3 regions of the Streptomyces sp. NPDC012794 genome follow, and region 3 is predicted to be linked to each of the others. Evidence: riboswitches for the same ligand, from Rfam matches in the RefSeq annotation. Region 3 holds a riboswitch; each other region holds the start of a gene.
What was found. Region 3 has a riboswitch for cobalamin ahead of ACFY7H_RS20550 (energy-coupling factor ABC transporter permease). Riboswitches for the same ligand answer to the same signal wherever they lie in the genome.

Region 1: another riboswitch for cobalamin. It lies ahead of cobN (cobaltochelatase subunit CobN); the one in region 3 lies ahead of ACFY7H_RS20550 (energy-coupling factor ABC transporter permease).
Region 2: another riboswitch for cobalamin. It lies ahead of ACFY7H_RS21335 (ABC transporter substrate-binding protein); the one in region 3 lies ahead of ACFY7H_RS20550 (energy-coupling factor ABC transporter permease).

What each region holds. Positions count from the first base shown of each region.
Region 1 is NZ_JBIBCI010000029.1:25,199-30,193, reverse strand. It holds gene ACFY7H_RS31795 (precorrin-8X methylmutase) at 1-617, opposite strand, end outside; gene ACFY7H_RS31790 (cobalamin biosynthesis protein CobG) at 622-1,962, opposite strand; cobalamin riboswitch at 2,137-2,294, shown strand; gene cobN (cobaltochelatase subunit CobN) at 2,327-4,995, shown strand, end outside.
Region 2 is NZ_JBIBCI010000011.1:68,138-73,132, forward strand. It holds gene ACFY7H_RS21315 (GMC oxidoreductase) at 1-1,535, opposite strand, end outside; gene ACFY7H_RS21320 (DUF4352 domain-containing protein) at 1,661-2,119, opposite strand; tRNA gene ACFY7H_RS21325 (tRNA-Trp) at 2,251-2,324, shown strand; gene ACFY7H_RS21330 (PASTA domain-containing protein) at 2,394-3,035, opposite strand; cobalamin riboswitch at 3,299-3,437, shown strand; gene ACFY7H_RS21335 (ABC transporter substrate-binding protein) at 3,472-4,461, shown strand; gene ACFY7H_RS21340 (FecCD family ABC transporter permease) at 4,470-4,995, shown strand, end outside.
Region 3 is NZ_JBIBCI010000010.1:202,423-207,417, forward strand. It holds gene ACFY7H_RS20530 (PadR family transcriptional regulator) at 1-383, opposite strand, end outside; gene ACFY7H_RS20535 (ATP-binding cassette domain-containing protein) at 393-1,250, opposite strand; gene cbiQ (cobalt ECF transporter T component CbiQ) at 1,241-1,990, opposite strand; gene ACFY7H_RS20545 (energy-coupling factor ABC transporter substrate-binding protein) at 1,994-2,347, opposite strand; gene ACFY7H_RS20550 (energy-coupling factor ABC transporter permease) at 2,347-3,045, opposite strand; cobalamin riboswitch at 3,074-3,298, opposite strand; gene ACFY7H_RS20555 (hypothetical protein) at 3,414-3,926, opposite strand; gene ACFY7H_RS20560 (SsgA family sporulation/cell division regulator) at 4,012-4,422, opposite strand; gene ACFY7H_RS20565 (L-serine ammonia-lyase) at 4,597-4,995, opposite strand, start outside.

The DNA.
Region 1 (4,995 bases), on a different contig from region 3:
GCGGCGGCGGCGATGGCGCTGCCGCCGCGCCGGCCGCGCACGATGAGGTGGTCGAGGGCCGAGGGGTGGGCGGCGAGGGCGTCCTTGGACTCGGCGGCGCCGATGAAACCGACCGGTACGCCGATGACGGCGGCCGGGCGGGGGGCGCCTTCCTCGATCATCTCCAGCAGCCGGAAGAGTGCGGTCGGCGCGTTGCCGACGGCGATCACGGAGTTCTCCAGCAGGCCCCGCTCCCGCCAGACTTCGAGCGCGGCGGCGCTGCGCGTGGTGCCCATCTTCGCGGCGAGCGCGGGCACGGCCGGGTCGGAGAGGGTGCAGATGACCTCGTTGCCGGCGGGCAGCCGCTTGCGGGTGACGCCGCTGGCGACCATCTGTACGTCGCACAGGACCGGCGCGCCGGCGTGCAGCGCGGCGCGGGCGCGCAGGACGACGTCGGCGGTGTAGCCGAGGTCCTGGGGGAGGTCGGTCATGCCGCAGGCGTGAATCATGCGCACCGCGACCTGGGCGACGGAGGCGGGCAGCCCGGAGAGGTCCGCCTCGGCGCGGATCGTGGCAAAGGACTGGCGGTAGATCGCGGCGCCGTCCTTCTCGTACTCAAACACGGTGTACTCGCTCATTTCTTCACTGCGATGCGGGTGTTGTGGTGGTGCGTGCGGCCGTGAGGGCGGCCGCCAGGTGTGCGTACGGGGTGGGCCGCCCGTCGAGCGCGTAGCCGTCGGGGGTGGCGACCAGGTCCACCCAGGCGGTGCCGCGGGGGTGGCCGCACCGGCGGGCGCAGCCGGACCAGTGCACGGGCAGCGCGGGCGCCGTTTCCGTTTCCTTGACGACTTCCTTTACGACGGCACGCGCGTCGGCGCGTACGTCCGCCAGGGACTTGGCGCATCCGGGCTTGCCGGTACAGGCGGTGACGGACTGCCAGGGGCTGTCGGGGCGGACCACCAGGCCGGCCGCCTCGAGCCGTGCGCAGCCGCCGGCGGGGACGGGGGTCCCGGTGTCCGGCAGGACGACACTGCGCCACGGGGTGACGCGCAGCTCCCGGCCGCCGGCTTCGGCGACCTCGGCCAGGGTCCGCCACTGGGCGGAGCTCAGCCGGCCGAGCGGGGGCAGGACGCACAGCGCGCCCCCGGCCCCCCGCGGCCGGGGCGGTTCCGCGCAGGGCCACGCCACCTCGGGGACGCGGGCCGCGTCGATCCCGGCGGCGGCCAGTCGCGCGGCGAACTCCCCGCCGTCCAGGTCGTGTCCGTCAGGCAGCTCGGCGACCCGCCAGGCCCGGGTGCCGGCGGCGTCGGCGGCGTCGAGGAAGTACTCGGCGGCCAGCAGCGCCGCCCGGGGCGCGTCGGCCGGGGCCACGCGGACGGCGTCGGCGGCGGCTCCGAGCCGGACCAGCACCCGGCGCCCGCCGTCGCCACTGCCCCCGTCACGGTCGCCACCGTCCCCGCCCTCCCCGTCACCGCCGCCCCCCAGCACCGTGACATCGGGGTCGAGGGCGGCGACGTCCCCGCGCCCGTCGTCAACGGCGAAGAGGAACCGCCCGGACAGGGCCGTCGCCCGGGTGCTCGCGCAGAGCAGCCGGTCCAGTTCCCGGACCCGGTACGCGACGCGGGGGCCGCCCATCGGGGAGGCCACGATGTTGCGCACCCGCTCGTGGCTCGGCGCGGGCAGCAGCCCGGCACCGTCCAGCAGCCGGGCGAGCCGGGTGCCGCAGCCGTCGGAGAGGCCGCGCAGCTGGACGTTGCCGCGCGAGGTGAGCTCCAGGTGCCCGTCGCCGAACCGGTCGGCGGCGGCCCCGAGCACGAACGCCTGGGCGGTGGTGAGCAGTCCCCCGGGGATCCGGACGCGCGCCAGGTAGCCGTCGTCGGCGGCGTGCAGCCGCAGCGCGCCGGGGCAGGCGTCGCCGCGGTCGCGTATGACGGGTTCGTCCCGTGACGCGGCGGAGGGGGGCTGGGGCATGGCCGCGAGCATACCCACGATTGCGCGGCCCCGGCCTGTGTCCGTCGCCACCCCGGCCCGGGCCGCCTCCCGCCGCGCCGGGCCGGGAGGCGGCGCCGCCCGCGTGCGGGGCGCGGGGTCCGGGGCGGGGCCGCGGCGACGGGGCGGCCCCGATCCCACCCCCACTCCCGGCCAGGGGAAAGGCCGCCTAAGATGACCTTCCGACGGGCCGCTCGGCCCGTCATCGCCGAGGACGGCGACATGGGAGGAAGCCCGGTGCGATTCCGGCGCGGTCCCGCCACTGTGAACCCCGCGGAGCGATCGGCCGGGTGAGTCAGGAACTCCCGCTGTCCTCACTGCCCGGGGCGCGGAAACCCCGAGGAAGGCCTGCCGCCGCATGATCCTGCTGCTGTCGACGTCCGACACCGATCTGCTCAGCGCCCGCGCCGCGAACGTCGCCGGCGGCCCCGTGCCGTACCGGTTCGCGAACCCCTCCCGCCTTCCCCTCGACGATCTCCCCGGACTGCTCGACGGCGTCGGGCTGGTCGTCGTACGCCTCCTCGGCGGCCTGCGCGCCTGGCAGGAGGGCCTGGACGTGCTCCTCGCCCCCGGCCAGACCCGCCCGGTGGTCGTGCTGACCGGCGAACAGGCCCCCGACGCCCAGCTGATGGAGGCCTCCACGGTCCCGATCGGCATCGCCGCCGAGGCGCACCGCTACCTCGCGCACGGCGGCCCGGCCAACCTCGGCCAGCTGGCGCGCTTCCTCTCCGACACCGTGCTGCTCACCGGCCACGGCTTCGAGCCCGCCGCCGCCTCCCCCACCTGGGGTCCCCTGGACCGGCCCGCCGGCACGGCCACCGGGCCCCGGGTCGCGGTGCTGTACTACCGCGCCCACCAGATGAGCGGCAACACCGCCTTCGTGCACGCCCTCTGCGACGCCATCGAGGCCAAGGGCGGGCAGCCCGTTCCCCTCTACGTCTCCTCCCTGCGCTCCCCCGAGCCGGAGCTGCTCCAGGCGCTGGAGCCGGCGGACGCGATCATCACCACCGTGCTCGCCGCCGGCGGCACCCGCCCCGCCACCGCCTCCGCCGGCGGGGACGACGAGTCCTGGGACGCGGGGGCGCTGGCCGGGCTCGGCGTGCCGATCCTCCAGGCGCTGTGTCTGACCGGTTCGCGCGGCAACTGGGAGGAGAACGACGAGGGCCTGTCTCCGCTCGACGCCGCCACCCAGGTCGCCGTCCCCGAGTTCGACGGCCGTCTGATCACCGTCCCGTTCTCCTTCAAGGAGATCGACGAGGACGGCCTGCCCGCGTACGTCGCCGACCCGGAGCGGGCCGCCCGCGTCGCCGGCATCGCCGTGCGCCACGCCCGGTTGCGCCACATCGAGCCCGCCGACAAGCGGATCGCGCTCGTCCTGTCCGCGTACCCCACCAAGCACTCCCGCATCGGCAACGCGGTCGGCCTGGACACCCCGGCCAGCGCCGTCGAGCTCCTGCGCACCCTCATCGCCCACGGCTACGACTTCGGCCCCGAGGCCGAGATCCCCGGCCTGGTCTCCGGCGACGGCGACGAGCTGATCCGGGCCCTGATCGAGGCCGGCGGCCACGACCAGGACTGGCTGACCGAGGAGCAGCTGGCCCGCAACCCGGTCCGCATCCCGGCGGCCGACTACCGGCGCTGGTTCGCCGAACTCCCGGCCGAGCTGCGCGAGAGCGTCGAGGAGCACTGGGGCGAGGCCCCCGGCAACATGTTCGTGGACCGCTCCTCGAACCCGGACGGCGACATCGTCCTCGCCGCGCTCCGCCGCGGGAACCTGCTGATCCTCATCCAGCCGCCGCGCGGCTTCGGCGAGAACCCGATCGCGATCTACCACGACCCGGACCTGCCGCCCTCGCACCACTACCTGGCGGCGTACCGCTGGATCCAGGCGGCCGCCGAGGACGGCGGCTTCGGCGCCGACGCGATGATCCACCTGGGCAAGCACGGCAACCTGGAGTGGCTGCCGGGCAAGAACGCCGGCCTCTCCGCGTCCTGCGCGCCGGACGCGGCGCTCGGCGACCTCCCGCTCGTCTACCCGTTCCTGGTGAACGACCCGGGCGAGGGCACGCAGGCCAAGCGCCGCGTGCACGCCACCCTGGTCGACCACCTCGTGCCGCCGATGGCCCGCGCGGAATCGTACGGCGACATCGCGCGCCTGGAGCAGCACCTGGACGAGTACGCCCAGATCAGCGCCATGGACCCGTCCAAGCTCCCGGCGATCCGCGCCCAGATCTGGACGCTGATCCAGGCCGCGAAGCTCGACCACGACCTGGGCCTCGACGAGCGTCCGGACGACGACGGGTTCGACGACTTCCTGCTGCACGTCGACGGCTGGCTGTGCGAGGTCAAGGACGCCCAGATCCGCGACGGCCTGCACGTCCTCGGCGGCGCCCCGACGGGGCCGGCCCGGGTCAACCTGGTGCTGTCCATCCTCCGTGCCCGCCAGATCTGGGGCGGCGCCTCCGCCCTGCCGGGCCTGCGCGAGGCCCTCGGCCTCGACGAGTCGGCGGCCACCCGCACGGCGGCGGACGAGGTCGAGGAAACCGCCCGCACCCTGGTCCAGGCCATGGAAGACGCCGGCTGGTCCCCCGACGCGGTCGCCACCGTCGCGGCGGGCCGTCCGCGGGCCGTCGCGGACATCCTCGCCTTCGCCGCGCACGAGGTGGTCCCCCGCCTGGCCGGCACCACGGACGAGATCGCCCACGTCGTGCGGGCCCTGGACGGCGGCTTCGTCCCGGCGGGCCCGTCGGGTTCGCCGCTGCGCGGCCTGGTCAACGTCCTCCCGACCGGCCGCAACTTCTACTCGGTCGACCCCAAGGCCGTCCCGTCCCGGCTGGCGTGGGAGACGGGCCAGGCCCTCGCGGACTCCCTGCTGACCCGCTACCGCACCGACCACGACGAGGAGTGGCCGGCCTCGGTCGGCCTGTCGCTGTGGGGCACGAGCGCGATGCGCACGGCGGGCGACGACGTGGCCGAGGCCCTCGCCCTCCTCGGCGTCCGCCCCGTCTGGGACGAGGCCTCGCGCCG
Region 2 (4,995 bases), on a different contig from region 3:
TGCCCGTGCAGCCGGCCGTAGTTGTCGGTGGCCCTGTTCAGTACCGCGCCGCCCAGCGGGTGGTACGTCAGGTGGTCGCCCCAGACCCTGTTGGTGCCGAAGAGGTCGGTGCGGTAGATCGTCCCCTCTTTGGCGTTGATCCGGTCGAAGATGGTCCTGGCCATGTCGATGGACGGCTGTTTCCAGGCCGTCTGCCAGTCCAGCTCGACCTTCCCGGCCGCCGCGTTCCACGAGAACCGCGCGCGGTGCGGGTTCTTGGTGATGGAGAGGTAGAAGGACGCGTATGTCTCGATCCCCGTCGGCAGCGGGGCCACCTCGGCGAAGGCGCCGCCCGCGTCCCAGTTGTCGATGCCGCCGCAGGGGATGGAGGCCTGTACCTTCCCCGTCGGGTCCCACATATGGTTGGCGCGGCCGCACATGACGTTCCCGTTGTCGCCCCAGCCCCTGCCCACCTCGTCGTTCAGGTGCGGCAGGGCGCCCGTGGCCTTCAGCCGGACCAGCAGCTTGCTGGTCCCGACGCTGCCGGCCGCGAAGAACACCCGGTCGGCGGTGACCGTCTTGGTGGCGACGACGTCCCCGGTGGTGCCGAGCTGCTCCATGACGACCGTGTAGCCGCCACCGTCCGAGGGGGAGACGGTGGTGACCCGGTGCAGGGGCGAGATGGTGACCCTCCCGGTCGCCCTGGCGGCGGCCAGGTAGGTCTGCTGGAGGGACTTCTTGCCCGCGTTGTTGCCGTAGAGGATCTCCCCGTCGAGGGCGGACTTGGGAACGGTGCCGGCCGCCTCCTGCTCCATGTAGGCCCAGTCGTAGACGTCGGGGACGAAGACGAAGGGGAAGCCGGAGCGCTGGGCGTGCTTGCGGCCGACGCGGGCGTACTGGTAGCAGGCGACCGTCTCGAACCAGTCCGGGTCGACGAGTCCCACTCCGAGCCCGGCGTTGGCCCGCGGATAGTAGGTGCGGTACATCTCCTCGGCGTCCACCGAGGGGAGGACGGCGGCGAAGTTCTGCCGCCTGGGGGTCACGGCCATACCGCCGTTGACCAGCGAGCCGCCGCCGACGCCACGGCCCTGGTAGACGGTGATCCCGCCCATCTCCTCGGCATCGAGGATGCCCGTGTACCGGGGGACGTCCTTGTCGATGGGGAAGCCGAGGAAATTGCTCAGCGGTGCCTTGGTCCTGGTGCGCAGCCAGTACGAACGGTAGTCGGGCCTGGTGGTGTTGGCGAAGATCTTGCCGTCGCTGCCGGGGGTGTCCCAGGCCATGCCCATCTCGGCCATGTGTACGGGGACGCCGGCCTGGGCGAGCCGCAGCGCGGCGACGGAGCCGCCGTAGCCGGTGCCGATCACGAGGACCGGGACGTGCGCCCCGGATGCGAGGGGAGTGGGGGCGTGCGCGGCCGCCATGGCCGGTTCGGCATGGGCGGGGGGTGTGTTGACCGCGAGGGCGGCCGCTCCGAGAATAGAACCAGTTCCAGCGATGAATCCGCGGCGGGAAACACCCCTGGACACCTTGCTGTTCAGGCTTTTGTCACTCATGTGACGTTCCTCACTCTCGATGGAGTGGGAACAAGTTCTACTGGCGAACGCCTGCTAAGTCACTACACGCGTCGCGGTAACTTCCGGCCGGTTCCGGCCCGTTCGCGGCGGCGGGGCCCCGAGGCTCAGGGCAGGCTCCAGTGGCCCACGTCGTCGCCCAGCCCCGCGTCCAGCGCGAACTGCACCGCGGCGAGGCGGGCGTCCTCGGGGAGCCGGAAGGTGACGAACCCCGAGGCCGAACCACCGGGAGGCAGGGTGAGGGTGCCGGGAAGGCTCGGCCCGGCGCCGGTCGCGGTGCTGGAGCCCGTGAACCGCTGCCCTTCGGCGTCGAGGAGGTGCGCGGCCGGCGCGGGGGAGTCCTCGTACGGCACCGTCCCGGTGTTCTCCAGGCGCAGCTCGACGGCGACCAGCCGGTCGGCGTCCACACGGCCCGCGGGGTCGACGACCCGGGTCAGCGTGACGTCGAGCCGCTCCCCGGGCCGGCTCCCGTCGAGGGGGACGGTCTCCCCGGACCCGTCGGGCCCGGCGCCGACCAGCAGGAGCGCGAGGAGGGGCCCCAGCAGCCGCCCCGCACGGTGGCGCACGACTCCTCCTCCACTCCGCGTACCCGCCCCCTCCCCGCCCACGATCCTCCGCCGGCCCCGCTCCCGCCACCGGCGACACGGAATATGGATTGGATCTCCCGCCCGCTTCATGGCAGGCTTGGCGCCACTGGAGGGGTATAGCTCAGCTGGTCAGAGCGCTGGTCTCCAAAACCAGATGTCGTAGGTTCGAATCCTGCTACCCCTGCCGAGCCGGACCCCGGGAGATCACTCCCGGGGTCCGTTCTTGTTTCCGCGTCCGCGGGGCGCCGGGCGGTCAGGGGCAGGTCTCGTCGGTCTTGGCGACGGTGAAGGTGACGGGCTGGCCGTTCAGCGCGGTCCCTGCCTTCGGGTCCTGGGAGCAGACCTTCCAGTTGGACTCCTGAAGGACCATGCGGCTCTGCACCGCGTCCTTCACGGTGATCGACGCGTTGGCCGGCAGGGCGGCGCGGACGGCCTTCATGCCCTGTCCGGCGAAGTTCCCCATGGTGTTCCCGACGGGCTTGGGAGCGGGCGCGTCCACAGCGGGGCAGGACTCTTCGAGCTTGACGGCGCCGAAATCGATGGTGGTGCCGGTGTCGACGGTGCTGCCGCCGGCCGGGGTCTGGGAGCAGACCTTCCAGTTGCGGTCGAGGGTCTGAAGCCGGTCGCGGCCGAGCGCGTCGTGGGACTTGAGCACGTAGAACCCCGCGGCCTGCGCCTCGTCCTGGGCGGTTTGAAGACCCTTGCCGACGAAACTGGGGAGCCGGCCCGCCTTCACCGGTGCTGGTGTGGGGGCGGCGGACGAGGGGGTGCCCGGCGCAGCGGGCGTGTCGGCTGCCGCGGGCTTGCCGGCGGTACTGGCGGCCGGGGGATTACAGCCGGCGAGGGCCAGGGCGGTGGCGGCGGTGAGCAGGGTGATCGTGTGGCGTGTGCGCATCGCGCCATGTTCGCCGGGAACGGGTGGCTGTGGGGTGGCTGTGACCGGTCTGTGACGTGTGCAAGTCCCGCACGGTGGCGGGACTTCGGCAACCGGGCGCGCCGGAGCCGTGACCAGGGCCGGGCGCGTGCCGCCCGGTTCCGACGACGCCCGTGGCGTCCTGGGCGTGTTGCCGGACAGGTGGGTGATGCGGCCGGCGGTGTTCGGCCTCCGCCGGAGCGTCAGGATCCGTGGCCCCTTCCGGGGGGGGCGAACACCGCGTCTGGCAGACTTGGCACGGTTGTCCCGGCGGTGCAGGACAGGAAACCGGTGTGAATCCGGTGCGGTCCCGCCACTGTGACCGGCCGCCGCGTCCGCGCGACGGCCGGGAGTCAGACACTGACGCACCGCCTCTTCACTTCGACCGGGGACGAGGATCCCCCGGAGAGGCCTCATCATGTCGCGTGTCCGCGCCGCCGTGCGCTCCTTCCTGCCGCTCGCTCTCGTCGTGCCGCTCGCCGCCTGCGGCGGTCCGCCCGGGGCGGAGCGGCCCGGGCCCGGTGCGCACGCCGCGCCCGGGTTCCCGTACGCCGTGACCAACTGCGGCGTCAGCACCACCTATCAGGCGCCGCCCGAACGCGCCGTCACCATGAACCAGCACGCCACCGAGATCATGCTGGCCCTCGGACTCCAGGACCGGATGGCCGGCACCGCGTATCTCGACGACTCCGTGCTGCCCGCCTACCGGCCCGCCTACGACAAGATCAAGGTGCTGGCCGAGGAGTACCCCTCGAAGGAGGTGCTCCTCGGGGCCAACCCCGACTTCGTGTACGGCGGTTACGCCAGCGCCTTCGACAAGGGGCAGGGCCGGGACCGCGAAGGGCTGGCCAAGGCCGGCATCAACTCGCGGCTGAGCGTGGAGTACTGCACCCAGGGCCCGGTCGGGCTCGAACAGCTGAAGACCGAAATCACCGAAGTCGCCCGGACCTTCGGCGTGCCCGAGCGCGGCGCGGCCCTCGTCCAGGACGAGCAGCGCCGCGTCGACGCCGTCACCGCCCGCGTGAAGGACAGGCCCCGGCCGTCCGTCTTCGTCTACGACTCCGGGGAGGCCTCCGCCTTCACGTCCGGCGGCAACGGCATAGGCAACGAGATCGTCTCCCTGGCCGGGGGGACGAACGTGTTCGCCGACCTCAAGGACACCTTCGGCGACGTGCCGTGGGAGAAGGTCATCGAGCGCGGTCCCGAGGTCATCCTCATCTACGACTACGGCGGCACCACCGTGGAGGCCAAGAAGCAGCGCCTGCTGAACGATCCGGCGCTCGCGCGGGTTCCCGCCGTCAGGGACCGCCGGTTCGTCGTGCTGCCGCTCTCCTCGGCCGTGCTCGGGGTCCGCGTCGCCGACGCCGTCGAGTCCCTGGGCCGCCAGCTGCACCCCGACGCCGCGTGAGCCGGGGCGTGAGGGGGCGCCGTACCGTCGGTGTCCTGGTGCTCCTCGCCGCCGCGCTCGCCGCGGCGGCCGTGGCGGGGCTCGCCCTGGGACCCGTACGGATCGCCCCCGGTGAGGTCGTCGGCATCGTCCTCCGCGGCCCCGGGATGCCCGGCGCCTTCCCCTCCATCGTGTGGGACGTGCGGATGCCGCGCGTGCTGCTCGGGGCCGTCGTCGGGGCCGGGCTCGCGGTCTCCGGCGCCGTGCTCCAGGCCCTCGTACGCAACCCGCTCGCCGATCCGTTCCTCCTCGGGGCCTCCTCCGGAGCCTCGGCGGGAGCGGTGCTGGTCATCGTGTCCGGCGCGGGCGCCGCCGGACTCGCGGGCGGGCTCGGGCTGCCGGCCGCCGCGTTCGCGGGCTCGACGGTGGCGCTCGTCGCCGTCTACGCCATGGCCCGGCGCGGCGGCACCATGAGCACCGGGCGGCTGATCCTGGCCGGGGTCGCCGTGCAGTACGTCCTGTCCGCGCTGACCAGCCTGGTCCTCGTGCTGTCCG
Region 3 (4,995 bases):
GTGGCCAACTGCGCCCGGTGCAGCTCCAGATGGCGCCGCAGCTCCGGCCCCAGCCGCTGCGGGCCGACCACCGCCGCCGCACGGATCCGCAGCAGCAGTGCGTCCCGCACCGGCTTCGGGTCCTGACTCTCGTCCACCCACCGCGCCAGCTCCGCGCGGCCGTCGGGCAGGACCTCGTACTCCTTCTTCTGCCCGCGCACGGGCACCTCGCTCGGCAGCGCCCGGATCAGCCCGGCCTCCTCCAGCCGCCCCAGCTCCCGGTAGATCTGCTGGTGCGTGGAGGACCAGAAGTAGCCGATCGACTTGTCGAACCGCCGGGTCAGCTCCAGCCCCGAGGAGGGCTTCTCGAGCAGGGCGGTCAGGATGGCGTGCGGCAGCGACATGCCGCCATCCTAGGTTTGCGGCCGGGCCGGCGGCGCCGCCGGCCGCCACTCGGCCAGCGCCTCCGGCACCCGCGGACCGGGCACGCCCGCCGCCAGCAGGCCGTGCGCGCGCAGCAGGGCCGTCACCGCCGGCGCCCAGGCCTGGCGCAGGCCCGCCGACGCCAGCAGTTCCGGGTCCGACAGCAGCTCCCCGGCGGGGCCCGTACGGATCCCGGCCGGGGTCAGCACGGCCGCGTCGTCGGCCCAGCGGACCGCGAGGTCCACGTCGTGGGTGGCCATGACCACCGTGGTGCCGGTCGCGCGCAGCCCCGCGAGGACGTCCAGGAGGCGTTCCTGCCCGTCCGGGTCGAGCCCGGCAGTCGGCTCGTCCAGGATCAGCACCCGCGGGGCCATCGCCACCGCGCCCGCGATCGCCGCGCGCTTGCGCTGCCCGTACGACAGCAGGTGCGTCGGGCGGTCCCGCAGCGCGGTGATGTCCAGCGCGGCCAGGGCGGCGTCCACCCGCTCGCGGACCTCCGCGGCCGGCAGTCCCAGGTTCATCGGGCCGAAGGACACGTCCTGCCCGACGGAGGCGGCGAAGAGCTGGTCGTCCGGGTCCTGCACCACCAGCTGCACCGAGGTGCGCAGCCGGACCAGGCCCTTGCGGTCGTACGCCACCTCCGCGCCGCCGAGGCGCAGCGCCCCCGTGCCGGGCCGCAGCCCGCCGCTCAGCAGCCGCATCAGCGTGGTCTTGCCGCTGCCGTTGCGGCCCAGCAGCACCAGCGCCCGGCCCTCGGCGATGGCGAAGTCCACCCCGGACAGCACGGCCGGGCCGTCCTCGTACGCGTAACCCGCGCCGACCAGCTCCACCAACGGGGTCACAGCCACAGCTCCTTCAGTACGAGGGTCCCCGCGACCAGGGCGGCCAGCAGGGCGGCGGACCCCGCCAGGAACCGCCGGGACAGCGCCGCGTCGGGTACGAGCACCCGCAGCGCGCCGTCGTAGCCGCGCCCCGCCAGCCCCTGCTGGAGCCGGGCGGCACGGTCGAAGGCCCGGACGAACGAGGTCGCCGCGAGCCCGGCCAGCGAACGCCACACCGCGGCCCGGCTCGTCTGCCCGAGCCGGGCCGCCTGGGCGCGGCGCACCTGGGCCATCGAGTCCAGCAGCAGGAAGCCGATCCGGTACATGACCAGGGCCACGTCCACCACGGGTGCGGGCACCCCGGCCCGCACCAGCCGGGGCAGCACGTCCGAGACCGGTGTGGTGAAGGCGAACAGCAGCACCCCGAGCGAGGCCGCGGAGGTGCGCAGCAGCAGCTCGGCCGCGTGCCGGGGCCCGTCCGGGGCCAGGGCGAGGAAGCCGTCGGGGCTGCCCACCGAGACCATCAGCGGCAGGGCCCCGGTCACGCAGAACCCGAGCGGGACCCGGAAGGCCCGCCACAGCTGCCGCCCGGGCACCCCGGCGGGCCCGAGCAGCACGGCCAGGGTCGCGGCGGCGACCAGCGGCCCGCCGGGCCAGGGCGGCAGGCACACGGCGGTGACCGTGAGCCCGAACCCCAGCAGGGCCTTCTCCAGGGGGTGGCGGCCCCGCCAGCGGCTGGAGTGGGCCGCCACGTCGATCGGCAGCACCGCCTACGGCTCCGGGGTGGTGCGGGTCTTCTCGGCCGCCCCGGCCTCGGCGAGGGCCTGTGCGGCGCCCTGGCGCCGGCCCTTGCGGACGCCGAAGTAGTAGGCGAGGACGCCCGCGCCGAGCGCCGCCTGGAGCGCGAACAGCGCCGACTCGATCTCGCCCGAGGGGGGTTCGTACAACGGGGAGAACCAGGGCTCGTAATCCGGCTTCAGCTCCGTGATGGCCGCCTCCGCCTGGGCGTCGGCGCCGGCGAACGGCTCCTCCTTGCCCTCGCCGAGCCCCAGCGCGAGCGGGATCACGGCCAGTGCCGCCACCAGGAGCAGCAGCAGGGTGTTGATCTTCGTGTTCCTGGTCATCAGAGTGCCGCCCCCTGCTCGGTCCGCTTGCCGCCGGTCAGCTTCGTGACGCCGAGCCGGACCAGGTCCGCCGCGCTGGACTGCATCAGCAGCCGCATCACGAGCACGGTCAGCAGGCCCTCGCTCACGGCGAGGGGGATCTGGGTGAGGGCGAAGATGCCCGCGAACTTCTCCAGGGAGCCCAGGAAGCCGCTCGCCGGGTCGGGGAAGGCCAGCGCCAGCTGGACGGAGGTCACGCAGTAGGTGATCAGGTCGGCGAAGAAGGCGCCGAAGAAGACGCCCACCATCAGCGGCAGGCCGGACCTGCGCAGCAGCCGGTAGACGCCGTAGCCCGCCCAGGGCCCCGCGACGGCCATCGAGAACACGTTGGCGCCCAGCGTGGTGAGCCCGCCGTGGGCCAGCAGCAGCGCCTGGAAGAGCAGGGTGATCGTGCCGAGCACCGCCATGACCGGCGGACGGAAGAGGATGGCTCCGAGCCCCGTTCCGGTCGGGTGCGAGCAACTTCCCGTCACAGAAGGGATCTTCAGGGCGGACAGGACGAACGTGAACGCACCGGACGCCCCGAGCAGCAGCGTGCTCTCCGGGTTCGCCTTCACCTCGCGGGTCAGGGCCCGGACCCCGTGGACGACGAAGGGGGCGGACGCGGCGCCCCAGGCGGCCGCGTGCAAAGGGGGCAGGAACCCCTCGGCGATATGCATGAGTTGGGAGACCTCTCCAGCACCTCGTGGATGGACGACGCGCCTCGGCCGGTCTCCTGGCTCACGGGTCATGATGCCCGGGCTCCGCCTTCCCGGGCCCGTGCGGTCTCCCGCGTGGGCCCAGTGGCCTGCCCGCTGGGGGCGCCTCCCGGACGGCGTCAGGGAGGATTGGAGCCGGACTTCCCGATTACAGTGGCGAGGGCCGCACCGGTTTTCCACCGGTTTCCCGAACACCAAGGCCCGATGACCCTAGTCGTCCGCACGGACCGTCACAACCCGGACCCCCGGACACCGGCGGCCGCCCCCCTGATACGACGGCGGGCCCGGGACGTCACGCGTCCCGGGCCCCCCGTCCGTACCCGCTCGGGTCAGCAGGTGTTCGGGTGCGCGATGTCCAGCACGAACCGCTCGGGCGAGTGCAGGACGGAGGTGCTGTAGGACGGCTGGGTGTCGAAGGCGGCGCCGAAGGTCACGTACCCCTCGAAGTCGCCGGTCAGAGCGATGCCCTTGAGCTTGCTGAGGTAGATCTTCTGGAGCTTGGGCCCCTGGTAGACGTTCTGCCCCGCGTCGTCGTGGGCGGCGGCGGGGTGCAGCCGGATCTCCAGGAAGTACTTCCCGGCCAGCGGCACGGGCTTGCCGGACCCGTCGTAGACCAGCTGGGACACGGGGGTGACGGTGACCGGGGGGACGTACCCCTGGAGGTCGATCACGATCCGGTCGAACGTGCAGTGCCCGCCCCAGCGCGCGTTGACGACGAGCGGGGTCTGGGTGCGGGTGGACGTGGTGGCGGCGGAGGCCGGCGACGTGGAGAGCGCGAGCCCGGCGGTGAGCAGGGCGCCCGTGGCCAGGGCCACGATCCGGCGGCGGTGCGGGTGACGCATGATGTCTCCCCGGTTCCGTGAGACGGGGACTGCCTGTCATCTCCTAGGACACCGCCGGGGCGCCCGCGGTTCCGCGCGCCGCGCCTCAGTACGCCAGCAGCGCGCTCAGCTGCGCGTCCAGGTCGTAGTGGCGCCGTTCCTGCCCGCGCGGCACCAGCTCCGTCATCCGCCGGCACAGCGCGCGCACGTCCCTGGCGCGGGCGGAGACCACGCAGCCGAGCTCGCCGTTGCTGAAGCCGAGCAGGACGCGCGGCTCCGAGCCGCTCCAGCGGGGCCACACCTGTACGTCGCCCTCGCCGGTGGGCGCGTGCTGCCCGTCGAGCAGCAGCTCGCGCGCGAACACCCAGCGGGCGAGGTGGGCCCCAGCGCCCCGGAGGTCGACGGCCACCTCGTACGGGCGGTCCGTGCGGTAGACGAAGCGGCCGGTCAGGGGCACGCTCAGGGGGGCGGCTTCCAGCCGCAGCGGCAGGAGTCGGTGGTCGGTGATGATGGCCATCGGCGGCTGCCTCTCGTCGTGCGGGGGTGGTCCGGCGCCCCTCCCCGCACGCTATCGCCGCCCGTGGGCGCGCTCCGGGGCCGAAGGTCCCGAGGGGCCGGGCCGCACGGCCTCTTTTCGGCCACGACCCGGTCCGCACACCGGTCCGGACCCCGCCCGGAGATCCTTATCGGTTCAGCACTCGATCACGTTGACCGCGAGCCCGCCGCGCGCCGTCTCCTTGTACTTGACCTTCATGTCGGCGCCCGTCTCCTTCATGGTCTTGATGACCTTGTCGAGGGAGACCTTGTGGCTGCCGTCCCCGCGCATCGCCATCTTCGCCGCGGTGACGGCCTTGACGGCGGCCATGCCGTTGCGCTCGATGCAGGGGATCTGGACGAGGCCGCCGACCGGGTCGCAGGTCAGGCCGAGGTTGTGCTCCATGCCGATCTCGGCGGCGTTCTCGACCTGCTCGGGGGTGCCGCCCAGGACCTCGGCGAGGGCGCCCGCCGCCATCGAGCAGGCGGAGCCGACCTCGCCCTGGCAGCCGACCTCGGCGCCGGAGATCGAGGCGTTCTCCTTGAAGAGCATGCC